3 regions of the Paraburkholderia sp. AV2 genome follow, and region 3 is predicted to be linked to each of the others. Evidence: predicted binding sites of a transcription regulator. Region 3 holds the regulator's gene; each other region holds the start of a gene.

Region 1 (9,704 bases), on a different contig from region 3:
GCGATGAAGATCACGGGCGAGGCGATGCCGATCGCGGCATAGCCGGGCAGGAAGCCGACCACGAAGGTGGAGAGACCCATGATCACGATGGTCACGAGGAACGTGTGCTTGCGGCCGACGAGGTCGCCGAGCCGCCCGAACACGATGGCGCCGAACGGGCGTACCGCGAAGCCGGCCGCGAAGCCGAGCAGGGTGAAGATGAAGCCCGCGGTGGGATTGACGCCGGAAAAGAAGCTCTTGCTGATGAAGGCCGCGAGCGAGCCGGCCAGATAGAAGTCATACCACTCGAACACGGTGCCGAGCGACGACGCGAAGATCACGCGTTTTTCGTCGTTTGTCATCGGCGCGTGCGATAGCTGTCCGCCTACGGTTGCCATGTATGTCTCCAGTTTTGATATGCGTGGGGTCCGTCGGGCGAGGGGCATGCGGTCCCGGCAGTCCTGCGAAGCATTATTGGAATGGAAACTTACTGGGTTCTGACGTACGTTCAGGCTACGGGTAAGCGTGGGGTGAATGGGGCTCAATCACCAAAGATCGCGCAATATACGGATATTTGATCAATATTTATCGCTATCGTCGGCCAACATCATAATTCGGCAGGTGTCGATTCAAGATGGATAAGGGTAAGTCCCATCCTGAATTTCCTGACGCCGCGGGCTTATCCGGCGTCGCGAAGCCGCAGCGTCACGCGCACGAGCGTTCCCGCAAGCCGCGGCGACTGCTGGTAGACGTTGTCGTCGATGGCGAGGGTGCCGCCGTGCATCGTCGCGATTTCGCGGACGATGGCGAGGCCGAGCCCGCTGCCGTCGCCCTCGCGGCCGAGGATCCGGTAGAAGCGTTCGATTACGCGTTCGCGTTCGGCGGCCGGAATGCCGAGGCCCGTATCCTCGACTTCCAGGTGCACGAGACGCGCATCCGGCTCCGGGCGCACGCGCACGGTGATCCGTCCGCCCGGCGGCGTGTAGCGGATGGCGTTGTCGATGAGGTTCGAAAGCATTTCGCGCAGCATCACCGGGTTGCCGTCGACTTCCAGCGCCGCGCTGTCCTCTTCGTCGCCGCCGCCGCGCGGTCCTTCGTAGCCAAGATCCATCCGCTTCGCGAGGGCCGGCTGGACCCAGTCGCGCACGGCGTGACGCGCGACTTCGGCCGCGTCGACGGGCGTGAAGATCTGTCCCGAGATGCGGTTCTCCGCGCGCGCAAGCACCAGCAGTTGCGTGACGAGCCGTGCGGCATGTTCGGAACTGGTCGCGATCTGCTCGAGCGAGCGATGGACCTCGGGCGAGACGTCCTGGCGCAGCGCCAGTTCGGCCTGGGTTCGCAGGCCCGCGAGCGGGGTCTTCATCTGATGGGCCGCATCGGCGATAAAGCGCTTCTGCAGTTCCATGTTCTGTTCGAGGCGCGTCAGCAGATCGTTGAACGACGTGACGAGCGGCTCGATCTCGGGCGGCGCGCGGCGCGCCTCCAGCGGCGAGAGGTCGTCGGGCCGGCGCATGCGGATATTCGACTGCAGCGCGTGCAGCGGTGCGAGCCCTCGCGAGAGCCCGAACCACACGAGCACGATCGCGAGCGGCAGGATCACGAACTGCGGCAGGATCACGCCCTTGATGATGTCGTTGGCGAGCTGGCGGCGTTTGTCGAGTGTCTCCGCCACCTGGACGAGCACCGGTTGCGCTCTGCCCGACTGCGGCAGCGCCACCGTCGTGTAGGCGACGCGAATGTCGATGCCGTGCAGCGTGTCGTCGCGGAATTCGACGAGACCCGGCGGCGGCCGGTCGTCCTCGTGCGGCAACGGCATGTCGCGGTCCCCGGCGACGAGTTCGCCGCGGCCGCCCAGCACCTGATAGAACGTGCGGTCGATGTTGTCGGCGCCGATTAGCTCGCTCGCCGCGGCGGGTAGCGACAGTTCGGCCACGCCGTTGACGGGCTGGATATGGCGCGCGAGTACATAGGCGTCGGTTTCGAGCGCGCGGTCGAAGGGCCCGTTCGCGATCGACTTCGCGACCAGATAGGTCACGGCGATGCTCATCGGCCAGAGCAGCAGGAGCGGCGCGAGCATCCAGTCGAGGATCTCGCCGAAGAGCGAGCGAGGCCGCGTCTGGGCGGCGGCCTCGGTTTCGTCGGGCGGGGCGAACGGGTTCGCGTAGCGGGCGTCGCGCGCGCTGTCGTCGAGGGTGTCGGCTGGCGGCGCGGAGCGCGTGGCGTGGGCGGGCTCAGCCATCTTCCCGCCCGGCTATTTGAAGTAGTGGCTGGCCGGCATGGCCGGCGGCGCGTTCGTCCCGGCGGCCGGGGTGGCCGCGGTGCCGTTCGGCGTGCCCTGTTCCTTCTCGAGGCAATAGCCCAGCCCGCGCACGGTCACGATGCGCACGCCGCCCGCTTCGACCTTCTTGCGCAGCCTGTGCACATAGACCTCGATGGCGTTGTTGCTGACCTCCTCCCCCCATTCGCAGAGATGATCGACGAGCTGTTCCTTGGAGACCAGCCGCCCTGGCCGCTGCAGCAGCACTTCGAGGAGACCCAGTTCGCGCGCCGAAAGATCGATCACCTGGTCGTTGATGCGCGCCACGCGGCCGACCTGGTCGAAGGAGAGCGCGCCGTGGCGCACGACCGTCGGGCCGCCGCCCGCGCCGCGCCGCGTGAGCGCACGCACGCGCGCCTCCAGCTCATTGAGCGCGAAAGGCTTGGCCATATAGTCGTCGGCGCCGAGGTCGAGGCCCTTGACGCGCTCGTCCACGCTGTCGGCGGCGGTGAGGATCAGTACCGGAAGGTTCGAGTTGCGCGCGCGCAGGCGGCGCAGCACTTCGAGGCCCGGCATTTTCGGCAGGCCGAGATCGAGGATCAGCAGGTCGAAGGTTTGCATGGAGAGCGCGGTGTCGGCGTCCGCGCCGCTCTTCACGTGATCAACGGCATAGCCCGATTGGCGGAGTGATCGAACGAGACCATCCGCGAGTATGCTGTCGTCTTCGGCAATGAGAATTCGCATGGTGCGCCGGCGCCTTCGCCAGGTCTCCAGGCCCGCGCCGGGCTTGCGCGGCGCGTGGCGGTCTCCCGAAATTTCGCGGTTTTGGCAAGCTTGGGGCTTGCTAAAACCACTGTTTTTTTATACAGTGTCTGCGTTCGTGCGCGTAAGCCAACCAGGGGGCTCGCGCATCGTCACGAGACGCCGTTCATCATAGCAAAGGACGATTCATGGAAGATAGCAAGAAAGGCTCGGCTGGGCTGACTGCTGAAAAGAGCAAGGCGCTGGCCGCCGCGCTCGCGCAGATCGAAAAGCAGTTCGGCAAGGGGTCGATCATGCGACTCGGCGATGGTGAGGCAGTCGAGAACATCCAGGTGGTCTCCACCGGTTCGCTCGGCCTCGACATCGCGCTCGGCGTGGGTGGCCTGCCGCGCGGCCGCGTGGTCGAGATCTACGGTCCGGAATCGTCGGGTAAAACCACGCTCACGCTCCAGGTGATCGCCGAACTGCAGAAGATCGGCGGCACGGCGGCGTTCATCGACGCGGAACACGCGCTCGACGTGCAGTACGCCTCGAAGCTCGGCGTGAACGTGCCGGAGCTGCTCATTTCGCAGCCTGACACGGGCGAGCAGGCGCTCGAAATTGCCGACGCGCTCGTGCGCTCGGGCTCGATCGACATGATCGTGATCGACTCGGTCGCGGCGCTCGTGCCGAAGGCCGAAATCGAAGGCGAAATGGGCGACTCGCTGCCGGGTCTGCAGGCCCGCCTGATGTCGCAGGCGCTGCGCAAGCTTACCGGCACGATCAAGAAGACGAACTGCATGGTGATCTTCATCAACCAGATTCGCATGAAGATCGGCGTGATGTTCGGCAACCCGGAAACCACCACGGGCGGCAACGCGCTCAAGTTCTACGCGTCGGTGCGTCTGGACATTCGCCGCATTGGCTCGATCAAGAAGAACGACGAAGTGATCGGCAGCGAAACGCGCGTGAAGGTCGTGAAGAACAAGGTTTCGCCGCCGTTCCGCGAGGCCGTGTTCGACATCCTCTACGGCGAAGGCATCTCGCGTCAGGGCGAAATCATCGACCTCGGCGTGCAGGCCAAGATCGTCGACAAGGCAGGTGCGTGGTACAGCTATAACGGCGAGCGCATCGGCCAGGGCAAGGACAACGCGCGCGAATTCCTGCGCGAAAATGCGGACATCGCGCGCGAGATCGAAAACCGCATCCGCGAGTCGCTCGGCGTGAGCGCGATGCCCGCCGGCGTCAACGATTCCGACGAAGTCGAAATCGCGGACGAAGAAGAGTAATCCGTCGTGATCCGCAAGGGCCGGTCCGCATCGGCGCCACCGGCGCCAACCGAAGCGGGTCGCCCGCGGGATCCGCGCGCGCCTGGCGGTCCGCACGAGCCTTTCGAGCAGGTTGGCGCGCCCGGCGGTCCGATCGACGCCCAGTTTGGCGGACCTTTCGGCGCCGCTTTCGATGAGTTCGAGTCGTCGTTCGGGGCCTTCGAATCGGCCGACGATGCGCCGCAGGCAGACCGCTTCGAACGCACGTCGAGCGCACGCGCCGCTCGTTCGGCCGCGAGGGGCGGCGAGCCTGCCGCCCCTGCTACTCCTGGCACCAGGTTCGAACGCACCTCCGAATCCCGCAAGGAACGCGCGCCTGCCGCATCCCAGCGCCCTGGCCCCTCTCTCAAGGGCCGCGCGCTCGCTTACCTCTCACGCCGCGAGTACAGCCGGGCGGAACTCTCGCGCAAGCTGATGCCGTACACGGACAACGCCGACGAACTCGAGGCCCTGCTCGATTCGCTCGTCCGCGAGGCCTGGCTCTCCGACGCGCGCTTTGCCGAAAGCATCATCCATCGTCGCGCCGCCCGTCTTGGCGCTACGCGCATCGTCGGCGAACTCAAGCGCCACGCCGTCGGCGACACGCTTATCGAAGAGGTGAGCGCGCAGTTGCGCGAGACCGAGCTTGTCCGCGCCCGCGCTGTCTGGCAAAAGAAGTACGGCACGCTGCCCGAGACGCCCGCCGAACGCGCGCGACAAGCTCGCTTTCTCGCTGCGCGCGGTTTTTCGATGGCGATCATCGGCAAGATCCTGAAAGGCATCGAGGACGACGGGTTCGAAAATTGAGACTGCAAGGATCCCGTAAGTCCCTGAGCGGGCTGTATGTTCGGGGCAGTGTCAAATACCCGGTATGCTAAAATCCAAAGGTTTTCCCATCCGGTCTTAGCCTTAGCATGCCGCTTTCCCCGCCCGCGCCCCGCCAACTGCGCCACCAGCGTGCAATCCGGGCGGTCGCCTATGAGCGCGAAGACGGCTTGTGGGACATCGACGCGTGTCTGACCGATCACAAGCCACGCGACGTGCCGCTCGCCGCCGGTGTCCGGCCCGAAGGTCTGCCGATCCATGAACTCTGGCTCCGCATCACGATCGATCGCAAGCTCAACGTCGTCGACGCCGAAGCGTCGTCCGACTGGGTGCCCTACGACGGTCAGTGCCAGAACGCCAATCCCGCCTATCGTGCCCTCATCGGGCTCAATCTCCTCCAGAATTTCCGCCGCGAAGCGGGCCGGCGACTCGCCGGAACGGCTGGCTGCACGCATCTCACCGAGATGCTGGGCGTGCTGCCGACCGCCGCCGTGCAGGCGTTCGTCGGGGAGGTCTGGCGTGCCGGAGACGATTCGAAGGGCGAAGGGAAGCGCGAAGACGCGGGACCGGAAATCGGCAAGACGGCCGACGGCGACGCCGCCGGCGAGAAGCCGCCTTTCCAGCTAGGCCGCTGCCATGCGCTGCGGTTCGACGGCGAGGCGGTGAAGCAGTTTTATCCGCGCTGGTATGGCCACGTGCCGCGCTCCATCGAGCGCGGGGCGGACGCCGCCGGCGTGCGCGACGAAGGCCCGGGCCGCGAGGGCAGGGCCGACGCCGTCACGCATGAATAACAACAGCGGAAACGAAGTTCAATCCAACTCTCAGACTGAAGGGAATCACGCATGAAGATTCACGAGTACCAGGGTAAGGAAATCCTGCGGAAATTCGGCGTCGCGGTACCGCGCGGCAAACCGGTGTTTTCGGTGGATGACGCGGTCAAGGCCGCTGAAGAGCTGGGTGGCCCGGTGTGGGTCGTCAAGGCGCAGATCCACGCTGGCGGCCGAGGCAAGGGCGGCGGCGTGAAGGTCGCGAAGTCGCTGGACCAGGTCCGCGAGTACGCGAACCAGATCCTCGGCATGCAGCTCGTCACGCACCAGACCGGTCCGGAAGGCCAGAAGGTCAACCGTCTGCTGATCGAAGAAGGCGCTGACATCAAGAAGGAACTGTATGTCGGCCTCGTGCTCGATCGCGTCTCGCAGAAGATCGTCGTGATGGCGTCGAGCGAAGGCGGCATGGACATCGAAGAAGTCGCCGAAAAGACGCCGGAAGCGATCCACAAGGTCGCCGTCGACCCGGTCACCGGGCTGAAGGACGCCGAAGCGGACGACCTCGCCCGCAAGATCGGCGTGCCGGAAGGCTCGATCCCGCAAGCGCGCGCGATCCTGCAAGGCCTGTACAAGGCGACGTGGGAAACGGACGCCTCGCTGGCCGAAATCAACCCGCTGATCATCACCGGCGACGGCAAGGTCATCGCGCTCGACGCGAAGTTCAACTTCGACGCGAACGCGCTGTTCCGCCACCCGGAAATCGTCGCGTACCGAGATCTGGACGAAGAAGATCCGGCCGAAGTCGAAGCCTCGAAGTTCGACCTCGCCTACATCTCGCTCGACGGCAACATCGGCTGTCTCGTGAACGGCGCAGGCCTCGCCATGGCGACGATGGACACCATCAAGCTGTTCGGCGGCGAGCCGGCGAACTTCCTCGACGTCGGCGGCGGCGCCACGACCGAGAAGGTCACGGAAGCTTTCAAGCTGATGCTGAAGAACCCGGGCCTGAAGGCGATTCTCGTGAACATCTTCGGCGGCATCATGCGCTGCGACGTGATCGCAGAAGGCGTGATCGCCGGTTCGAAGGCCGTGAACCTGAACGTGCCGCTCGTCGTGCGCATGAAGGGCACGAACGAAGACCTCGGCAAGAAGATGCTGGCCGAATCGGGCCTGCCGATCATCTCGGCGGACAGCATGGAAGAAGCCGCGCAGAAGGTCGTCGCGGCTGCCGAAGGCAAGTAATTCTCACCGGTACGTATGGCGCGGCGGCGGCGCGAACGGCAGTGTGAAAGCACGGTCGATGCGACGCGCGGCGCCAGGCAAACAGAGGTCAATACATGTCGATTCTGATCAACAAAGACACCAAGGTCATCACGCAGGGCATCACCGGCAAGACCGGTCAGTTCCACACGCGCGCCTGCCGTGAGTACGCCAACGGCCGCGAAGCGTTTGTCGCCGGCGTGAACCCGAAGAAGGCCGGCGAGGACTTCGAAGGGATTCCCATCTACGCGAACGTGCGTGAAGCGAAGGAAGCGACCGGCGCGACCGTGTCGGTCATCTATGTGCCGCCCGCAGGCGCAGCCGCCGCGATCTGGGAAGCCGTCGAGGCCGATCTCGATCTCGCGATCTGCATCACGGAAGGCATTCCGGTTCGCGACATGCTGGAAGTGCGCGACCGTATGCGCCGCGAAAACCGCAAGACGCTGCTCCTCGGACCGAACTGCCCCGGCACCATCACGCCGGACGAGCTGAAGATCGGCATCATGCCGGGTCACATCCACAAGAAGGGCCGCATCGGCGTCGTGTCGCGTTCGGGCACGCTGACGTATGAAGCCGTGGGCCAGCTCTCGGCACTCGGCCTCGGCCAGTCGTCGGCTGTCGGTATCGGCGGCGACCCGATCAACGGTCTGAAGCACATCGACGTCATGAAGATGTTCAACGACGATCCGGATACGGACGCCGTGATCATGATCGGCGAGATCGGCGGTCCGGACGAAGCGAACGCCGCTTACTGGATCAAGGACAACATGAAGAAGCCGGTCGTCGGCTTCATCGCGGGCGTCACGGCGCCTCCGGGCAAGCGCATGGGCCACGCCGGCGCGCTGATCTCGGGCGGTGCGGATACGGCCGACGCGAAGCTGGAAATCATGGACGGCTGCGGCATCAAGGTGACGCGCAACCCGTCGGAAATGGGCCGTCTGCTGAAGTCGATCCTGTAATTTTCGAGAATCGGCGGCGCTCGCGCAGCACCCAGGCGCGGGTGGCCGGCGTTTTTTGATATGCTTGCGGAATCCTTTCACGAGGTTTCCGGACAAAAGCGAGGGAGCCAGTCATGGCCCCTCGCTTTTTTATTGGCTGCGCCTGCTAGCGGCCACTTTCTCACGGTCCCGCCGTCGCCTTCATGCCCGAGTTCTTCGCGTCGCTCCATTGGGGCGCTGTGCTCCAGATCATCGTCATCGACATCCTGCTCGGCGGCGACAACGCCGTCGTGATCGCGCTCGCATGCCGCGACCTGCCGGCGCAGCAGCGCCTGCGCGGCATCATCTGGGGCACGGCGGGCGCAATCGCGCTGCGGGTCGTGCTGATCGCGTTCGCTGTCGTGCTGCTCAACGTGCCCTTGCTGAAGTTCACGGGCGGCTTGCTGCTGCTGTGGATCGGCGTGCGGTTGCTCGCGCCCGCGCATCTCGAACACGACAACGTGAAGCCCGCGGAGAAGCTGATCGGCGCGATCAAGACGATCATCGTCGCCGATGCGGTGATGAGCGTCGACAACGTCGTGGCGATTGCGGGCGCCGCCGAGGCCGCCGATCCCGCGCATCGGATCGGCCTCGTGATCTTCGGGCTGATGGTGAGCATTCCGCTCATCGTGTGGGGCAGCCAACTGGTGCTGCGGCTGCTGGACCGCTTTCCCGTCATCGTCACGCTGGGCGCCGCGCTGCTCGGCTGGATCGCCGGCGGGTTGATCGTCAACGATCCGGCCGGCGACCGCTGGCCGCTGCTCGATACGCCGCTCGCCGAATACGGCATGTGTGTGGCCGGCGCCGTGTTCGTCGTGGCGGTGGGACTCGCGTTGAAGCGCCGCAATGCGCGGCGCGCGCAGTCCGCCAGTTCATCCTGACGCGCGGATTTTCATGGCCTGGGCGCAGCCTTCGCGACGCTCAGGCCATTCGGCCGACTGCCCGGCGGCCTGACCCGCCGATACGATCAAAACGCCTGTTCACGACCGTGAGCAGGCGTTTCTTGTTTCAGGAGCCCTGATGATGATCGTATCCGTACTCGCTGCGAGCCCACCCGCAGCCCTTGCCGCCCTCGCGCGCTGGTTTTTGTTCCATGCGTCTTCGCGCGCCGCCACGCTGGCTTCGGCCAGGTTCGCCCGGTTCGCGCGGCGCGTCGTGGTTCAAGGCTTCACGCTGATCGAACTGATGATCGTGCTTGCCATCGTCGGCGTCATCGCCGCCTATGCCATACCTGCCTATCAGGATTATCTTGCGCGCAGCCGCGTCGGCGAGGGACTCTCGCTCGCGTCGTCGGCACGGCTCGCGGTTGCGGAAAACGCGGCGAGCGGCACCGCGTTCTCGGCCGGTTTCTCCACGCCGCCGGCTACGCGCAACGTCGAATCGGTGCAGGTCGACGACGCCACGGGGCAGATCACGGTTGCCTTCACGACGCGCGTCGCACCCGCCGGAAGCAATACGCTCGTACTCGTGCCCTCGGTACCCGACAACGCGGAAGCTCCCACCGCCCGCGTCGCGCTCTCGCAAGGCAGCGTCCAGTCGGGCACGGTTACGTGGGAGTGCTTCGCGGCCGGCAAGACGGCTTCGTCGCTGG
Region 2 (9,704 bases), on a different contig from region 3:
TGCTCGACCTTCCGTCCTGAGTGGATCGTTGCCCCCGGTTGGGCGTGTCCTCACCACGCCCACCGCACCCCGGCATTCCCGGTGATCGTGCGTTGATGCTCGCCGCCGAGATTCGCAAGATAGCTTCCCGTCGCATACACGCTGCCGCGCTTCGTCAACTGGGCGACCACGCCCACGCCAATCTGTCCCAGCGTTTGTCCAACTGGTGTGCCGAGCGTCGTCGTGCCGCCGAAAGTCGTCTGGTCGTCGGCGCCGAACGTGCGCAGCACGTTCAGGCGCAGCCAGGGCTTCCAGTCGATGCCGTTCGTCGAGGTCGCCCACTGCAGGCGGGCGCCGATTCGCGCGAGGAACGTGTTGCCGTTGTTCCAGGTCACGTTGGACACGCCGTCATTGAACGCGTCGAGTGACAGCCACTGCCATACCATCTGCGCCTGCGGCTCCAGCGTGAAGCCGTCGCCGAGCGCGATCGGCAATCCCGCTTCGAACGAGCCCGTGAATGCATTGCCGTCCGTCGAGCCGTTCACGCCATTGTTCGAGTTCGTGCGCACCGTGAGCACGCTGCCCATCGCGACGGCGTCCGTGTACCAGCCGCCGGGGCCGATGTGCGTCCAGTAGCCTGCGAGGTTATACGCGTTGACCTGGAGCGAACCGACACCCAGCCCGGGTTGTCCCAGTGCGAAACCGTTCACGTCGCCCACGGCCCGTGAGAAGCCTGCGAAGAAGCCGTAGTGATTGTGCTGCCCGCTGACCGTGCTGTCCGCATACAGGTCCTGGCCGATCTGCATGCCCCACATGGTGCCGTCGAACGACGGCGCGACGTCGCCCCCCTGGTGCAGATTGCTGTAGCCGCCCCAGGCACGCGCCCAGGCCGCCGGCACGGATTCGTCTCCCGTCAGCAGCGATTGTTCGCCTTGGCGATCGTGGAACGTGTCGATCTGCAGGAGTCCCAATTGCCGTGCGACGCTGGGCGCTTCCGTATAGAGCGGCACCTCCGGCCGATAGACCGGCACGGCGGACGTGTCGGAGCCGGCGTTCTCGACGGCTTCGGTGATCGGCGCGGGCGTGCCTTCCGCCGGCGTGATCTGCGGCCCGGCCGGAGGCGGTACCGTGGGTGATGTCGACGATGTCGGCGGAGGCGTCTCCGTCGTCGGCGGTGCGATCGTATTGCGCAGATACCAGTTTTCGCCGCTGCCGGCCGTCACGCCGCCCTTCACGAGGTAATAGGCATAGGCACCGGCCTCAACCGTGCCTCCCGACAGCGTGAACGTGCCCGCGTTCGTCGTCGCGCCATTCGTGGCCTGCACGACCTCGATGCCGTCGCTGACCGTCTGCGCGCCGGGTCCGTTCACGTTCGTGACCTTCAACGTGTTCGTGCCGCTCGCGTTTCCGCCGCTGACGATCAACCGGTCCGAAGCGGCGCCGTCGCCGGCCAGGTAAGTGTTGAGCGCGATCGTCGCGTTCTGGCCGATGTAGTTGCCCACGACGGTCAGCGTGTTGCCCACGCCGCTGCCGCCCAGTTGCACGAGTCCCGCGTTGGTGAGGTTGCCGTCGATCTGGAAGTTGCCGGTCGTGCCGCTCGCAAGGCTCGCGAGCGCGTTGGCGACCGAGATCGTGCCTTCGTTCGTCACGTTGCCTGTCACGCTGCCGTAGCCGCCGAGCGTCGCACCCGACGCGACGAGCACCGGCCCGCCGCCTGCGAGCGACGGCGGATCGCTGCTGCCGTCGCCGACGATCAGCGTGCCCTCGTCGACATTCGTGCCGCCTGTGTAGCTGTCCGTACCATTGAGCGTCAGCGTGCCGGAGCCGATCTTGGTCAGCGCTCCCGCGCCCGTGATGTTTTGCGCGATCGTCGAGTCGTAGCTCTGCGTGTCGATCGTGCCGTTGTTCGACGTGATCGATATCGCGCGGCTTGCCGCGAGATCGAAGGCGCTGCCGAACTGCAGCGTGCCGCCGTTGAAGGTCAGCCCGCCCGACGAAGTGCCGAGCGCGTTGTCGGCCGCAACCGAGAGCGTGCCCTCCGTGATCGTCGTGCCGCCCGAATACGTGTTGCCGCCAGAGGCGGAAGGCGCGAGCGTCAGCGTGCCAACGCCGGTTTTCTCCACCGCGCCCGTGCCGCCAATGAGGCCTGTGTAGGTGCCCGCGCTGTCCTGCTGGAAGCGCACGAGCCCGTTGTCGGTCACGGAGAGCGGCAGGTTCGAGGCATTCGCCTGCAGCGTCGCGCCGCTGTTGACCGTGGCGACGACCGTTGCGGTGGTCGTGCCGAGCGTGCCGGTCAGGTTCAGCGTGCCGCTTTGCACGAGTGCGGTCGAGAACGTGCCCGTACCGGCCCAGGTCCAACTGTCGCCTTCCATCGTCAGGCTCTGGTAGTTCACGAACGCGTTCGACGCGGTGCCCGTGCCCTGCAGCAGCACGGCGTTGTTGCCGCCGCCGCCGTTGGCTATGCCAACGATCTGAGAACCGGTCTGCAGGATCAGCGTGTCGTTGCCGTTGCCGTTCTGGATCGCGGTGCCGCCGCCGCCTTCGATCAGGCCGGCATTGGTGATCGTAGTGCTGCCGTTGGTCGAGCGCACGCCGATCCCGCTGTTGCTGATGATCTGGCCGCCGGCCTCGTTGGTGATCGTCGCGGTAAACGAACTGCCGACCGTGTTGGACACGACCGCGTCGACGTTGCCGCTGCTCGATGCGGTGCCGGTGGTCTGGATCGTGCCGCTGTTGATCAGCGTGTCGTTGTTGCCCTGCATGTAGACGGCGGTACCGTCTTTGCCCGACGCCGTCAGCGTGCCGCTGTTGCTGATGGTGCCGCTGCCGCCCAGCAGCGAGGCCGTGCGAGCGTTGCTGCCCGAGGTCGTGACCGTTCCCGTGTTGATGAGCGTATTGCCCGACGCACCGGTGTTGCTTTGTCCCCAAGCGGCCGTCATGCCATACGAGTTGCTGCCGCTCGTCGTGATCTTGCCGTTGTTGATGAGCGTGTTGTTGTTGCCGTTTGCCGCGATGCCGTCGTTGTAGGCGCCCGTCGTGGAGATCACGCCCGTTGCGCCGTTGGTGATCGTGTTGCCGTTGTTCATGCCGATCAGCATCGCGCCGCGGTTCGCCACCCCCGTACCGTTGCCGGAGAGCGCAAGCGTGCCGCTGTTCGTAATTGCGCTGGAGGTGTCCACGGAGAACGGCGTGGGTGTGCTCGAGAGCGTATAGCTACCCGTCGCTCCCTGCGCGATGTCGAGGGTGACGCCGGTGCTGCCGCTTGCGGCGACGACCGAAGGAATGCCCGCGCCCGTGCAGGTCACGGTCGTATTGCTGGGCGGCGCCGTTGCATTACAGGCCGCGTGGCCCGCGGCCGGCGCCGCACCCGTCAGGATTGCCAATCCTCCCAAACGCAACTTCCACGCTTTGTTTTTCATGGTCTGTTTGCCTTTTTAGTGAAACTGGCTGCACAAACGAGCTGCAAGCGGGCGCGTGATTCGCGTTATAGCACCGATCTCAAAAATGGCTCCGGCTGTCGTTCCTGGTCTCTCGTCATTCCGGTCTCCCCCAGGGCGTGCGTGGGTGCTCCTGCATCCACTTTCCCAAATCCCATGAAATACTGTATAAATATACAGGTTATGGCGTGCTACGGCGCCAGGTAGCCATCCCGTCATGCCCCCTTTTTCTGGCCGGGCAGGGGGATCTATTTCCCTTTTGATCTGAGCCTTTTTGACCGAGCGCACTCATGGCAGCAGCACTCCAGCTTGCGGCGACACATCTGCCGTCCCGGCTGCAAAGCCGGATCTGGCAAGGCGATCAGCTTGCGCACGCGAGCGAGCGCACGGTGCGAAGCGGTCACGCCGCGCTCGATGCGCTCCTGCCCGGTGCGGGCTGGCCCGCGGGCAGCCTGACCGAGCTGCTCGTCGAGCAGGGCGGCATCGGCGAGATGCGGCTCGTCGCCCCCGCGCTGCGCACGCTGACGGCCACGGCCAGCCAGCACGTGCTCTTCGTCGCGCCGCCGTGGCAGCCGTATGCGTGCGCGCTCAAGACTTGGGGTCTCGCGCTCGATCGCGTGATCTGGGTGCGCGCGGGCGAAGCCGAGGCGCCCTGGGTCGCCGAGCAGGCGCTGCGTCAGGAGGGCGTTGGCGCGGTGCTGCTCTGGCAGGCGAAGGCGCGTGCCGACGCGGTGCGGCGCCTGCAGGTCGCCGCCCAGGATTCGCGCACGCTCGCGTTCCTGATCCGGCCGCCCGCCGCGCGCAACCAGTCGTCGCCGGCGCCGCTGCGCATGGTCTGCACGCCGGTGCCGCCGCCTGTCGACGCGAATCTCAACCGGCGCCAGTGGATGCAGCTTACCGCCGTGTCCGTCGATATCTTCAAACGCCGCGGGCCGCCGCCCGCCCAGCCACTCGTCGTTACGCTGCCGCTGCAGGATGCCGTGCTGCCCCCCACGGGGCCGGCATCTGTCATGCCGCCGCCCGGGGTCAATCATGTTGTGGATCGCCGTTACCTTGCCGCTTTTGCCGCTGGAGGCCGTGAAGCCGCCGCTCCTGTCGGACCCGGTATCGCCTCGTCGTCCTGATGCGCCGCCGCAGGACGCGCGCTGCTACGCGCTGGCGGATTCCCTGCGTGTCCTGATCCCCGATCTCGATGCCTTGCGCTTCGGCGTAGACGCGGGCAGCACGCGCGCCCATGCGCTTGCCCTCGCGCCGGGCCTCGTGCTGCTCGCGCCCGATCCGTCACGCGAGAGCCGCGCGGTCGAGGCGCTCGCGCTCGCGCTGCTCGCCTACACGCCGAAGGTGTCGTTCGCGCCTTCGCATACGCTGCTGCTGGAGGTGGGTTCCGGGCTGCGCCTCTTTGGCGGCGTGCGCGCGCTGCTCGCAAAGGTGGCGGCGACGGTGGCCGGCTGCGGCCACGCCGCCCGCATTGCCTGTGCGCCCACCGCCTGGGGCGCGTGGACGCTCGCGCAGGCGCGCGCCACGCAGCGCAGTTCGGGTACCCTGCGCCGCTGGCGCGTGCTCCAGGCAGCGACGCTCGCGCGCGTGCTCGACGCGTTGCCGGTCACGCTCGCGCCGTTCGCCGCGCCGCACGAGCACGCGCTCACGCAGATCGGCTGCGCGACGTTTGCCGATCTGCGTCGCTTGCCGCGCGACGGCATCGTGCGACGCTTCGGCGACGGTGTGCTCACCTGGCTTGCGCAGGCGCGCGGCGAGGCACCCGATCCGCGCGCTTCGTTCAGCGCGCCGCCGTCGTTTTGTGCCGGACTCGAATTGCAGGCGCGCGTGGAAAGCGCCGAAGCGCTGCTCTTCGCCGCGCGGCGGCTCGTGATGCAACTGACGGGCTGGCTCTGTGCACAGCACGCGGCGCTGACGGCCTTCGAGCTGCGGCTCGAACACGAGTTGGCGTCGCGGCACGCGCCGCGCACGTCGAGCCTCACGCTCGCATGGGCGGCGCCCTCGCGCGATGCCGATCATCTGCTCTGGCTGTTGCGCGAGAAGCTGAACCAGACCGAGCTGGCCGCGCCGGTGATCGGGCTTGCGCTCGTCGCCACCGGGGTGAGCGAGTACGCGGCGCCTAACGACACGCTGTTCCCGATGCCCGAGGCTTCGGAAGCCTCGCTCGCGCAACTGTTCGAACGCATTGGCGCGCGGGTGGGGGAGCAGAACGTGCTGCAGCTTTTCGTCGAGGACGATCACCGGCCCGAGCGGGCGATGGCGGCGCGTGCTTATCGCGCTTCGGGAGGCAAGTCGGGCAAGGCCCGCAGTCCGCACAAGCCGCGCAATCCGCAGCCGAAGGAAGCGCAAACGTCGGCCTCCACGCAGTGCATGCTCGATCTGCCCGACGTGCCGCTACCGTCACAGCCGCGCCCGGCATGGCTGCTCGAAAAGCCGCTGAAGCTGGCCGTGCGCAACGACCGTCCCGTGTACCGGCGGCCGCTGAAGACGCTCACGCGCGCCGAGCGCATCGAAACCGGCTGGTGGGACGGCAAGGAGGTCGGGCGCGACTACTACGTTGCCGCCGACGACCAGGGGCGCATGTTCTGGCTTTATCGCGAGCGCATGGGCGGCGAGTGGTATCTGCAAGGGCTCTTCGGTTAAAGCGGCGATCATGTCGACGTTGCCCACGCAGTCGCCCATGCATTTGCCCGAATATGCGGAGCTGCACTGCCTGACCAATTTCACGTTCCTGCGAGGCGCCTCGCAGCCGGGCGAACTGGTCGAGCAGGCGATCCAGCACGGCTATCGGGCGCTTGCCATCACCGACGAATGTTCGTTCGCCGGTGTCGTGCGCGCCTTTAGCGCCTTGAACGAGCACGACGAGCCGCTCAGGAAGGCGCACGAAGAAGCCGTGCGCGCAGCGCGCGAGCGCGGCGGGGCGGAGGCTGAGGCGAAACTGGGGTCGTTCGTGCCGTCGCTGCACCTGCTGATCGGCAGCGAGTTGAATCTCGTCGAGAAGCGCGGCGACGACCCGGATAAGGGGGAAGAAAAGCCGTTCTGCTCGCTGGTTGCGCTCGCGATGAACCGCGAGGGCTACGGCAATCTCTGCGAGCTGATTACGCTTGCGCGCGCGCGGGCGGACAAGGGCCACTATCGCGTGTATCCCGATGACTTCGTCGATCCCGAGCCCGGCTTCGAACATCTGAAGTATCTGCGCGATTGTGTGCTGCTGCTGGTGCCGCAGCGCACGGCGACGCTGGCACAGACGCTGCGCGCCGCACACTGGCTGGCGGGTTTCGCGGCGGAGCGTGCATGGCTCGCGCTCGAACTCTGGCGCACGGGCGGCGACGATACGCAGATCGAAGCCTTGCGCCATGTCTCGCAGGAAACGGGCTTGCCGCTCGTCGCGGCGGGCGGCGTGCTGATGCATGCGCGTTCGCGCAAGCCGCTGCAGGACACGCTGAGCGCCATTCGCATCGGCCAGCCGCTCGCGGCATGCGGACGCGTACTGGAGCCGAACGCGGAGCGGCATCTGCGCTCGCGCGTGCGCCTGGGCGCGCTGTATCCGCGCGATACGCTCGACGCGACGCTCGATGTCGCGCGCCGCTGCACGTTCTCGCTCGCCGAACTGGCCTACGAATATCCCGAAGAACTGGTGCCTGCAGGCGAGACGCCATTCACGTGGCTGAGCCAGCTCGTGATGCAGGGCGCGCTGGAGCGTTGGCCCGACGGGTTGAACGAGAAGCGATCGGAGCAGATCGGAGAGGAACTGAAGCTGATCGCCGAACTGAAGTACGAAAAGTACTTCCTGACCGTTCACGACATTGTCTGCTATGCGCGCTCACAGGGCATTCTGTGCCAGGGGCGCGGCTCGGCGGCGAACTCGGTGGTCTGCTACTGCCTGGGGATTACCGAGATCGACCCGGTGCAGATGAACATGCTCGTCGCGCGTTTTCTGTCACGCGCGCGCAACGAACCGCCCGATATCGATGTCGATTTCGAGCATCAGCGGCGCGAGGAAGTCATTCAGTATGTCTATCGAAAGTACGGTCAACGCCGCGCGGCGTTGGCCGCGACGCTCATCACGTACCGTTCGCGCAGCGCGCTGAGGGATGTCGGCAAGGCGCTCGGGCTCGACGTGGCGCTCGTCGAAAAACTTTCGGGCGCGCAGCAATGGTGGGACGGTCCCGATTCGATCGCGCATCATCTGAAAGAGGCCGGCTTTTCAGAAGACTCGCACGTCACGCAGCAACTCATTCGCCTCACGCGCGAGCTGCGCGGTTTTCCGCGCCATCTCTCGCAGCACGTGGGCGGCTTCGTGATTGCGAAGGACAAGCTCTCGCGCCTCGTGCCTATCGAGAACGCCGCGATGAAGGACCGCTATGTGATCGAGTGGGACAAGGACGATATCGATACGCTGCGGCTTCTGAAAGTCGATGTGCTCGCGCTCGGCATGCTTTCGGCGATCCGGCGTTCGCTGGAATTCGTCGCGCTGCGGCGCGGGTTGCCGCAGTTTCGCGTGCAGGACATCCCGCGCGAAGATCCCGCCGTCTACGAGATGTGCTGCCACGCGGATACGATCGGCGTGTTCCAGATCGAATCGCGCGCGCAGCAGAGCATGCTGCCGCGTCTCAGGCCGCGCAAATACTACGACCTTGTGATTCAGGTGGCGATCGTGCGGCCCGGGCCGATCCAGGGCGACATGGTGCATCCGTATCTGAAGCGCAGGCGCGGGGAAGAGAAGGTCGAATATGAGAAGGAGAACTTGAAGCCGGTGCTCGAGCGCACGTTCGGCGTGCCGATCTTCCAGGAACAGGTGATGCATCTGGCGATGGTGGCCGCCGGCTATAGCGCCGAGGAAGCCGACAGGTTGCGCCGCGCGATGGCCGCATGGCGGCGTCACGGCAACCTGCGGCCGTATCAGGACGATCTCAAGCGCCGGATGATGGAGAAGGGCTATGAGGCAGCATTCGCGGACCGCATCTGCAAACAGATCGAGGGCTTCGGCGACTACGGCTTTCCGGAGAGCCATGCGGCGAGCTTCGCGATGCTCGTCTACACGAGTTCATGGCTCAAGCGTTACGAGCCGGCCGCTTTTTTGGCAGGATTGCTGAACAGTCAGCCGCTGGGGTTCTATTCGCCGTCGCAGCTCGTACAGGACGCGAAGCGCCACGGCGTGGAGGTATTGGCGCCCGATATCGTATTGAGCGACTGGGAAGCGGTACTGGAGAGTCGTATGCGGCCGGGCGTGCGGCTCGATGCCGACGCGACACGTGCTCGCCGGGCCAGGGTGGAGCGGCTCCAGCAGCGGCTGCGCGCCGCGTGGCCGCCGGACCGGCCGAGGCTCGCGTGCTGTTTCCTGCGCCGCTTTGCGCGCAGGTTGCGTGCGCGAATCGAGTTGCCGCCGGATCTCTATGGCCGCGGCGGCCCGGCCGTGCGGCTCGGTTTCAGCCTCATCAAGGGGTTTTCCGAAGACGCCGCGCAGCGCGTGATGAAGGCGCGTGCGCAGGCGCCGTTCGCGGACGTGGACGATCTCGCGCGGCGCGCCGCGCTCACGCGGCGTGAGCTGGAAGCGCTTGCGGCGGCGAATGCGCTCGCGAGCATCGCGGGGCACCGGCGCGAGGCGTGGTGGGCCGTGACCGCGCAGCATGCGGTGCCGGCGCTGCTGCGCGACGCACCGCTCGCCGAAGCGCCGCTCGCGCTGCCGCGCGCGTCCGAGGGCGCGGAGATCGTCGCCGACTACGCCAGTTTGCGGCTGACGCTGAACCGCCATCCGCTCGAACTGCTGCGGCCGGGGCTCGCGAAGCAGCGCTTCCGCACGGCCGCGCAACTGACGCAGTGTCTTGACGGCAGACTTGCGCGCGTGTGCGGCATCGTCACGGTGCGGCAACGGCCGGGAACGGCGAAAGGGACGATCTTTGTTTCGCTGGAGGACGAGACCGGCACGATCAACGTGATCGTGCACGCGGCGCTCGTGGAGGCGCAACGCAAGGAATTGCTCGGGTCTTCGCTGATGGCGGTGGCAGGCGTCGTGCAGCGCGAAGGCGAAGTGATCCACCTCGTCGCGCAACGGCTGGAGGATCATAGCCGGCTGCTCGGTCGGCTGGCGACCGAGAGCCGGAATTTTCATTGAGCGGGACGTGCCTCGAAGCCGCCGAGCACGCCGCCGATCGCCGCATCGAACGGCGTGCGCCGGCCGATGCCGAGGCCTTCGAGGCGGCTCGAATCAAGGTGGCAGTCGCGCGGGCGCGGTGTCGCGTCGGCGGGCGTCGTCTGGGCGAGAAGCCGCGCGTCCACGCCGAGTGCCTG
Region 3 (9,704 bases):
CGTCACCATCTCCGTATAGAGCCACGTGTGCCGGGAGATGAAGCGGTGCAGCGAGCGGCAGTGACGGTCAGTCCAGTCCATCATCGGCGCCACGGAGACGCGGCGGGGGCTGGAGACGGGATTGGCGGACATGAGAGAAGGCGCGAAAACGCAGCGTGCAAGGATCAACCTTGTATTTTAACCCAGATGCCATGTCGCGTTGCGCGCTGCGCAAACCCGATGTGAAGGTCTGCCAGCGTCTGTCAGCAAAAATCTGTCGGCAAAATCGCTTGACCCTATTTTCGACCGGACAAGCCCGCACCTGGCGTCTACGCACGCGCAGGCGCCGCCTCGTCTGGGCGATCCTCTGAAAAATCCGCGCGGGCGTGGTAGTTTCAGCGTCTGACCAACTCACGATGGAATACGCTTCGATGGACTACCGCACACTCGGCGACACGGACGTGAAGGTGAGCCTGATCGGTCTCGGCACGATGACCTGGGGCGAACAGAACACCGAGCGCGACGCGCACGAACAGATCGACTACGCACTCGATCAGGGCGTCACGCTGATCGATGCCGCGGAGATGTATCCCGTGCCGCCGCGGCCCGAGACCCAGGGCCTGACCGAGCGCTATATCGGTACGTGGCTCGCCCAGCATCGCAGCGCGCGCGATCGCATCGTGCTCGCCAGCAAGATTGCCGGGCCGGCGCGCCAGCCGCACAATCCGCGCCATATCCGCGGCGAGGGCAACCAGTTCGACCGCAAGAATCTCACCGAGGCGCTGGAAGGCAGCCTCAAGCGCCTGCAGACCGATTACGTCGATCTCTATCAACTGCACTGGCCCGACCGCAGCACGATGACGTTCGGCCGCAACGTGTATCCGTGGGTCGACGACGCCTATACGGTGCCCATCGAGGAGACCTTGTCCGTGCTGGCCGAGTTCGTGAAGGCAGGCAAGGTGCGTCACATCGGCGTGTCGAACGAGACGCCGTGGGGCGTCGCGCAATTCCTGCGCGCGTCCGAAAAGCTGGGCCTGCCGCGCATCGTCAGCATCCAGAATCCCTATAGCCTCGTGAACCGCACCTTCGAAAGCGGGCTTTCCGAGTTCACGCATCGCGCGGGCATCGGTCTGCTCGCGTATTCGCCGATGGCGTTCGGCTGGCTCTCCGGCAAGTACGAGGGCGGCGCGCGCCCCGAAGGCGCGCGCATCACGAAGTTCGAGCGCTTCCAGCGCTACAGCAAGCCGCAAGCCGTCGCGGCCACGTCCCGTTACGTCGCGCTCGCGAAGGAGCACGGCTTCACGCCCGCACAGTTCGCGCTCGCCTTCGTCAACAGCCGGCCGTTCGTCACGAGCAATCTGATCGGCGCGACGTCAATGACGCAGTTGAAGGAGAACATCGCCAGCGTCGACGTGAAGCTCTCGCCCGAGGTGCTCGCGCAGATCGACGCGCTCCACGAACAGCAGCCCAACCCCGCACCCTGACCGCCGCCCGGAAGCCGTGAAGCGTCGCGCGCCCGGCAGGTCCGGGTAGTTGCGCGACCCGCGCCACGCGCCGCCGCCCGCGAGGTGCGTGTATCCTTGCGCTCGCCGCGCCGGCGGCGGCGTAGTGCCGACAGCGTTCGACATGCCGCGAAAGCCGTTTGGCGATTCGCGCGCCATACACTACGATCCAGCTTGCGCTGTCGGGGCCGTATCGCACGATACGGCCCCGACTGCTTCCCCCTTTTCCCGGAGAACGTTCACGATGACGAGCGCCCGCGACGCGCAACCGACGCCCTCGTATGGCTGGCCCATTTTTTTTCTGCTGGCGGTGGCCGGTCTTTTCTACGTGAAGTGGTTCCCGTATTACCACCGTGCCTTTACGGCCGAGGCAACGCATTCGATCGGCAAATCCATTCTGATGGGGGCCGACGCCAGCGCGCCGGCGCCGTCGGTGTCCGCCGCGCTCGATTATGCGTGGGCTTATGGCAAGGCGATCTGGCAGGCGATGGTTCTCGGCCTGCTGCTGGGGTCGGCGGTTCAGGCGCTGCTGCCGGTCCAGTGGGTCGCGCGCGTGCTCGGGCGCCACGGCTTCGGCAGCGTCGCGGCGGGTGGTCTTCTCGCCGTGCCGGGCATGATGTGCACCTGTTGCGCGGCGCCCGTGGTGGCCGGGCTGCGCGCGCGCAATGCCTCGGCGGGCGGGGCGATTGCGTTCTGGCTCGGCAATTCCGTGCTCAATCCCGCTACGCTCGTCTTCATGGGCTTCGTGCTCGGCTGGCAGTGGAGCGCGCTGCGTCTGGTCCTGGGCGTGCTGATGGTCTTCGGCCTCGGCTGGCTCGCGAACCGGCTCGTCACACCGCAGGAGGCGCACGCCGCCGACGACCGCCTCGCCCAGCTCGCGCAGCAGCAGGCGGACGGCGGCAGCATGTTCGTGCGCTGGCTGACACTCTTCGTGCGCATGGCCGTGCGCCTCATTCCCGAGTACGTCGTGCTCGTGCTGCTGCTCGGCGCGGCGCGCGCGTGGCTGTTTCCGCATATCGGGCCCGAAGTGACGAGCAGTCTCGGCTGGATCGTCGCGTTCGCGGTGGCGGGCATGCTGTTCGTGATCCCGACGGCCGGCGAGGTGCCGATCATCCAGGCGATGCTCGCGCTCGGCATGGGCGTTGGCCCGGCCGGCGCGCTTCTCATGACGCTGCCGCCCGTGAGCGTGCCGTCGTTCGCGATGCTGACGGGCTCGTTCCGTGCGCGCACGCTGGCCTTGGTGGCTGCGGTGGTCGTGTTGTTCGGTGTGGTTTCGGGTCTTGCCGTAGTGGCATTCGGCTTCTAGCGGCGTGTGGCGGGGCGGGGGTGGCGCGTCCGCACGGCGCTTTGGTGCGGCCCTCGTTCGCGATGCTACGATGGAGTGCGAAGGGAATCAGGCATTGATGTCATGCATAAGCGGGGCGGGCGGCAAGCCATGGGCAAGCCGTTCGACGGTTTTGCGTGGGACAGGAGAAAGGGGCTTCAGCCCGGGAATGAGCATGGCACAGCAGAAAACGAATCCGAAACTCGAACAGGCGCTCACACGCGGCGACCTCGCCATTCGCCAGGCCAATTCGGCACGCGCGACGGCCGTGCTGCGCGCGCTCGGAAAAATGGTCGTGGAGGCCTCGGCGACGATAGGCGTCGAGGCGCACGTCGCGATTCCCGACGGCGACCGTATCTACGATCCCGCCGACGGTGTATGGCCGCAGCAGTTGCTGGTCTCGCTCGACGGTCCGGTGGAGGACTCCGACCCCGAGGAGATCCGCATCGTGCGGCTACTCGCGCAAACGCCGGCAACCACCTTCCGCATTGAATGGCATCGCGCCGACGGCAAGCTCGGCCGCGAGGAAGGCGGCCCGTTCGCGACGGTGGCCTTTATTTCGGACGTCGATATTCCCTGGGGCGACGACGAGGATTGATCCGTCGTCACGCCTTGTCGGCGCGAGGCGGCGCATATCGCGGCCGCGCGCGCTTTCAGCGCATCATCCGCCTGCGGAACAGCACGGTCGCGATTGCGAACGGCACCAGCACGTACACGGCCAGCACGAACACATGCGTTGCCGCGTTCTCAACGGGGCGCCCCAGCATGGCTGGACGGATCAGTTCGACGGCATGCGCGAGCGGCAGCATCAGCGTGATGTGTTGCGCGGCCGACGGCAGCTGCGTGATCGGAAAGAACACGCCCGAAAGCAGCAGCATGGGCGTGAGCACGAGCGTCTGGTAGAACATGAAGAAGTCGTACGACGGCGCAAGCGCTGTCACGATCATCGCGCAGCTCGCGAATGCGAGCCCGGCGAGTGCGATCACGGGTAGCGCAAGCAGCATCGACGGAAAGCTCGCGTAGCCGAGCACGCCCGCCACGAGCATGATGGCGGCGCCCGACAGCATCGACTTGCTCGCGGCCCAGACGATCTCGCCCAGCACGATGTCGCCGAGCGAGAGCGGCGTGTGCATGATGGCTTCCCACGTACGCTGCACGTGCATGCGCGAGAAGCCCGAGTACATCGACTCGAAGCTTGCCGACATCATCACCGACGACGACACCGTGCCCGCCGCGAGGAAGGCGATATAGGAGACGCCGTCCACGTGGCCGACCATCAGGCCTAGCCCGAAGCCGAGACCGAACAGATAGATCATCGGGTCGGCGAGATTGCCGAACATCGAGGCGAGCGCGAGCTTGCGCCACACGAGATAGTTGCGGCGCCAGACGGCGACCCAGTGCGTCGTGCTGGAGGGCAGCGCGGCGCGCGGCTCGCGTTGCGGGTGGCTGGCGGGGTGCGCTGGCGCGCGGTCTTCGGTGCGTGCTTGCATAGGGGGGAGGGATGAGGCCTCGCGGGTGTCGTCGTGCCGGTTCATGCGCGTTCTGTCCTGCCAGTCTTGATCCTGCCGGGTTTAATCCTGCTGGGTTTAATCCTGCATCTCGCGGCCCGTGAGCCGCAGGAACACGTCTTCCAGATTCGCGGGCCGGTGCAGATAGCGCAGGTCGGCGCGCTGGCGCAGATGCTGGTGCACGGGCTGCGGATCGTCGACATAGCAGAAGAGCGTTTCGCCGCTGATTTCCGTGCGTATCGCGAAGGGCGCCAGTTCATCGCGCAGCGCGACTGGGTCGGGGCCGTACACTTCGATCACGTCGTAACCAATCTCGGATTCGATCAGCGCGTTCGGCGCACCCTCCGCGATCTTGCGGCCTTCCTCGATCACGCATACGCGTTTGCAAAGTCGTTCGGCCTCCTCCATGAAATGCGTGGTGAGCAGGATGGTCTTGCCGCGCGCAAGCAGCGAGCGCAGCCGCTCCCAGATGAGGTGGCGCGCCTGCGGATCGAGCCCGGTGGTCGGTTCGTCGAGCACCAGCACATCGGGGTCGTTGACGAGCGCGCGCGCAAGCGTGAGGCGCCGGCGCATGCCGCCCGAGAGCTCGCTCACGCGTGCATCGGCCTTGCTCTCGAGCCGCGCGAATTCGAGCAAAGGCGCGACGAGCGCACGCGCCTCGCTGGCGGACAGGCCGAAATAGCGGCCGAATACGAGCAGGTTCTCGCGGACCGTGAAGTCCGGATCGAGATTGTCGAACTGCGGCACGACGCCTACGCGCGCGCGGGCATGGCGCGCCCGCGCGGGCACCGGCTCGCCGCAAAGGCTGATGCGGCCCGCATCGGGTGCGACGATGCCAAGCAGCATGCGCAGCGTCGTGGTCTTGCCCGCGCCGTTGGGTCCGAGAAGCCCGAAGCATTCGCCGGGCCGGACCTCGAAGGACAGGCCATTGACGACCGCCCTGTCTCCATAGTGTTTGATGACCTGCTCGAATTCGATGGCGGGTGCGGACATAGGCCGTAATGAACGATGAGTTCGACGGAAGCGGTGCACGCGCGATGCACCATGAGGGGGCCTATTCTAGAGCAATCCTGTGCCTCCGGCCGACGGCAAAACCTGCCACGACAAGCTTTGACGCAGCAACGACGTAAGTCCGCCCCGCAGGATTCCGGATCGGGCGCAACACGGCCGGACCTGGCGTTTTCCAGCCCTTGCATGTGGAATTGCGGCGCACCATCATGAAATTGCACAGCCTGCGATTCGCGTGGGCGGGGGAGAAACATCATGGCGAGCTACAAAAAGATTCTGCTTTGTTACGACGGCTCGCGCGAAGGCCGCAAGGCACTGCGCTGCGGCGCGGATCTTGCGCTGGACCTGCGGGCGGAAACGCATCTGCTTTCGGTGGTCGACATGCGTTCGACGATCGCGCAGAGCGCCGGCCTCCTGACCGACGTGGCCTGCGGCCGCTTCGAAGAGACGGCGCGCGAGATTCTTCAGGAGGGTGTGGAGTGGCTGACCGAGCGCGGCGTGCATGCGCAGGGTCACTTCGCCTTCGGCCATCCTATCGACGAGATCGCGAATCTGGCCAACGAACTGCACGTCGATCTGGTGGTGGTGGGGCACCGCTGCCGCACCGGTCTCTCGCGCTGGTGGATGGGGGCGGGCAATACGCTGCTGCTCGACCGCGTGTCGTGCAGCATCCTCGTAGCGTGTTCTTCGGCTGCGGAGCAAAAGCAGCAGGCGCAGGAGGCGGCTTGAGTGCCGCCTGAGTGCCGCCAATAGCGGTGCGATTCGCCGCTATTGGTCGCTGTTCGTATCGGCCGGGTCGTTCAATTCGACCGCCGCGAGCTTCCACGAAAACAGGCCATGGCGTTGCAGGACGGCGGCGTAACGCTCGCCGCTCGCGCTGCGCTGCCAGGTCACGACGAATTCATCGAGGCTGCGGTAGCCGGCCGTGGTCTGAGGCCGTGGCGCCGGCTGCGCGTTTTCAGCCGGGGCGGCCGGAGGCGTCGGGGCGGGCGGATTGGCGGGCGCAGGAGCCGGTGCCGCAGCGGGATTGCCTGCCTGGGGCGGCTGCTCGCCCGGCTTTCCGGTGGGCGGCATGCCATTGAGCAGCGCGGCGACGCCGTCCGGTGTCGCATACGCGTCCACGAGCGGGCCGATGAGGGCCGCGCCAATCACGGCGCCGAACAGCAGCAACGGGTTACTGCTGTGCTGCGCCGCGATGCGCCGCTGAAGCAGTTTGCCAACCTGCTGCTTCAAACTCGCGCGCAAAGCCGGGTAGTCGACATATTCGCTGAGCGTGGCCGCATCGCGCGCATCGGCGGCGGCCTTCAGCCGATCCAGCGCGACATAGGGCGACGCATAGCCGTAGCCCAGCGCGGCGACGAGCGCCAGCGCGACGAGCACGACGGCGACGGGTTTGATCCAGCGTTTGTTCGAAGCGGATTCGGTCATCATTCAGGTCGGGAGTGATGGGACACGTCCTGTTGACCGCGCCGGCGCCGAAACGATCCCGAAGCTTCTTGCCGGACCTTCCCCCACCGCCTTCACGCGCCCTGTGTTACCGGGCGAGCGCCGCCGGGTCGGCCTGTTCGGCGATGCAGCGGTCGATCATGCGGCACACCGCATCCATGGTTCCCACCATGATCAGCCGCGAGGGGCCGTGATAGACGCGCACCGGCGCGCGGCGATCCGGCTCGGCGTGATTCAGGCCGCTGTTGAGCGAAACGCGCGCGAATGCGGGCTGTGCGGATGGCAACGATGGAAGGTCGACCGGAGTCGCGGCCGCACCGGCGGCGGACTCATAATCCGCTGCCTCGAAGAGCGAACCGGACAAGGCGGCGGCCGTTGCGCGCGCATTGCGCGCGGCGCAGTCGGCGAGGCCGCGCAGATGGCGCAGGCGGCCAAATTGACGAAAGGGCAGCAGACGGGCAAGACGTTCCATAACTCCCTCCAGACAGTGTTCGGATTATCAGAATTCGGTGGGGCGGATCAGCCCGACTGCGATGCCTTCCAGCGCAAATTCGGCGCTGCTGGCCTCGACGAAGATGTTCTCGTAGTCGGGGTTTTCGGCAATCAGTTCGAGGCCGTTCGGCCGGCGCTTCAGGCGTTTGACGGTGACGTCGTCGCCAAGGCGCGCCACGATGATCTGGCCGTCTTTCGCTTCGCTTTTCTTTTGCACCGCGAGCAGGTCGCCGTCGAGGATGCCGGCGTCGCGCATCGACAGGCCGCGCACCTTCAGGAGGTAGTCGGGCTTGCTCGAGAAGAGCGCGGGGTCGCACGCGTAGTGCTGCGAGATGTGCTCCTGCGCGAGGATCGGGCTGCCGGCTGCCACGCGGCCGACGAGCGGCAGCGAAAGCTGCATGATGCTGGCGTGCGGCAGCGTGAACTGGTGCGGGAGGTCGTCCGGACCCGGCATGAGACGGATACCGCGCGACGCGCCGGCGGCCAGTTCGATCACGCCCTTGCGCGCCAGCGCGCGCAGATGCTCCTCGGCGGAGTTCGCGGAGCTGAAGCCGAGTTCGGCCGCGATTTCGGCGCGGGTGGGCGGGAAGCCCGTGCGCTCGATCGCGCGCCGGATCAGATCGAAAACCTGCTGCTGTCGTGCGGTGAGTTTGGTCATGGCGCCACTGTATGGATAGACAGGTGACTGTATTTTTATACAGTATTCGACGCTTTTCAAGTGTTACTTGAAGTTCTTCGTTCGGCCGGCGCCGGAACGTGCAAATCCCGCATCTGCCAGGACGACAGCAGCGTTATGAGGTCCGGTCAGCTTTCCTTAGCACAATTGGATATGAAAGAATAAGAAAACATCATTTTTACTCATTTAAGCAAATTGTTAGACTCCGCTGCATCGTTAGCTGCAATCACGCACGACAACACGGAGAAAGCGGATGCGTAGTGGGAATACGGGGAACGCGGGAAAAAATGGCTGGTTCAGGACGCTGGCTGCAAGACTCCTGATCGGTGCGGTGCCGCTGGTCGGCATGGCTATGCTGATGCCGGTTGCCCACGCGGAGACTTCGCTCCTGAACGTTTCCTACGACCCGACACGCGAGCTCTACCAGGACATCAATAGCGCCTTCATCAAGGAATGGAAGGCGAAGACCGGCGAGACGGTCACGATCAGGCAGTCGCACGGCGGCTCCGGCGCGCAGGCGCGCTCGGTGCTCGACGGGCTGCAGGCCGACGTCGTCACGCTCGCGCTCGCTTACGACATCGACGCCCTTGCGAAGAAGGGCCTCGTCGCCGCCGACTGGCAAAAGCGCCTGCCCGACAACGCCTCGCCGTATACCTCCACCATCGTGTTCCTCGTGCGCAAGGGCAATCCCAGGCACATCAAGGACTGGGGCGACCTCGTGAAGCCGGGTGTTTCGATTGTTACGCCGAATCCGAAGACTTCGGGCGGCGCGCGATGGAACTATCTCGCCGCCTGGGCGTATGCGCTGCACCAGCCGGGCGGCAATGAGGCGACGGCGAAGGCGTTCGTCACGAAGCTCTACAAGAATGCGGGCGTGCTCGACTCGGGCGCGCGCGGCGCGACGACGAGCTTCGTGCAGCGCGGCATTGGCGATGTGCTGATTGCATGGGAGAACGAAGCGTTTCTTTCGCTCAAGGAGTTCGGGCCCGACAAGTTCGAGATCGTGGTGCCGTCGGCAAGCATTCTGGCCGAGCCGCCCGTTGCCGTGGTCGACAAGGTGGTGGACAAGCACGGCACGCGCAAGGTGGCCGAGGCCTATCTGCAGTTCCTCTATTCGGAGGAGGGCCAGGAAATTGCGGCGAAGAACTTCTACCGCCCGCGTTCGGACAAGGTGCCGGCGAATCTCACGGCGAAGTTTCCGAAGCTGAAGCTGTACACGGTCGAAGACACCTTCGGCGGCTGGGCGAATGCGCAGAAGACCCATTTCGCGGACGGCGGCGTGTTCGATTCGATCTACGCGCCGCAGTGATGTGGCCGTGATGCAAACGCCGCGGCCGCATTTTGCGGTCATCGACGAGCACGCCTCGAAGGCGCGCTTTTTGGCGCATGGCGCCGCAGCAATCTGAAAGAGCCACGAGCATGACGACGTTTCGATTACGCAAGCCGAGTGCGCTGCCGGGATTCGGCCTTACGCTCGGCATTACGGTGGCTTACCTGAGTCTCGTGGTGCTGATCCCGCTTGCGTCCACTTTCCTCAAGACCGCGACGCTCGACTGGGGGCAGTTCGTGCGCGCCGTGGCGTCGCCGCGCGTGATCGCGTCGTACCGGCTCACGTTCCTCTCGGCGCTGGGTGGGGCGCTCATCAACGCGGTGTTCGGTTTTTTGCTCGCGTGGGTGCTCGTGCGCTATCCATTTCCGTTCAAGCGCATCGTCGATGCGCTCGTCGATCTGCCGTTTGCACTGCCCACCTCCGTGGCGGGCATTTCGCT

The links. The regulator LexA, encoded in region 3, represses DNA repair genes until DNA is damaged. The targets are predictions, from matches to a motif close to ACTGTATNNNNATACAGT.
Region 1: the regulator LexA is predicted to act here: its motif matches at 3,089-3,106, upstream of recA (recombinase RecA).
Region 2: the regulator LexA is predicted to act here: its motif matches at 3,580-3,597, upstream of imuA (translesion DNA synthesis-associated protein ImuA).

What each region holds. Positions count from the first base shown of each region.
Region 1 is NZ_JBANLK010000008.1:4,043-13,746, forward strand. It holds gene V8683_RS08210 (MFS transporter) at 1-377, opposite strand, end outside; gene V8683_RS08215 (sensor histidine kinase) at 659-2,218, opposite strand; gene V8683_RS08220 (response regulator transcription factor) at 2,231-2,980, opposite strand; gene recA (recombinase RecA) at 3,187-4,266, shown strand; gene recX (recombination regulator RecX) at 4,273-5,091, shown strand; gene V8683_RS08235 (DUF2889 domain-containing protein) at 5,199-5,900, shown strand; gene sucC (ADP-forming succinate--CoA ligase subunit beta) at 5,952-7,118, shown strand; gene sucD (succinate--CoA ligase subunit alpha) at 7,214-8,095, shown strand; gene V8683_RS08250 (TerC family protein) at 8,278-8,994, shown strand; gene V8683_RS08255 (pilin) at 9,200-9,704, shown strand, end outside.
Region 2 is NZ_JBANLK010000009.1:67,831-77,534, reverse strand. It holds gene V8683_RS09395 (hypothetical protein) at 1-20, shown strand, start outside; gene V8683_RS09390 (autotransporter outer membrane beta-barrel domain-containing protein) at 51-3,398, opposite strand; gene imuA (translesion DNA synthesis-associated protein ImuA) at 3,707-4,540, shown strand; gene V8683_RS09380 (Y-family DNA polymerase) at 4,449-6,056, shown strand; gene V8683_RS09375 (error-prone DNA polymerase) at 6,067-9,528, shown strand; gene V8683_RS09370 (dTDP-4-dehydrorhamnose reductase family protein) at 9,522-9,704, opposite strand, start outside.
Region 3 is NZ_JBANLK010000002.1:165,036-174,739, forward strand. It holds gene dusA (tRNA dihydrouridine(20/20a) synthase DusA) at 1-132, opposite strand, end outside; gene V8683_RS02520 (NADP(H)-dependent aldo-keto reductase) at 411-1,463, shown strand; gene V8683_RS02525 (permease) at 1,726-2,787, shown strand; gene V8683_RS02530 (hypothetical protein) at 2,981-3,403, shown strand; gene V8683_RS02535 (ABC transporter permease) at 3,459-4,295, opposite strand; gene nodI (nodulation factor ABC transporter ATP-binding protein NodI) at 4,392-5,306, opposite strand; gene V8683_RS02545 (universal stress protein) at 5,577-6,050, shown strand; gene V8683_RS02550 (DUF2939 domain-containing protein) at 6,090-6,749, opposite strand; gene V8683_RS02555 (hypothetical protein) at 6,856-7,239, opposite strand; gene lexA (transcriptional repressor LexA) at 7,267-7,917, opposite strand; gene V8683_RS02565 (sulfate ABC transporter substrate-binding protein) at 8,189-9,244, shown strand; gene cysT (sulfate ABC transporter permease subunit CysT) at 9,355-9,704, shown strand, end outside.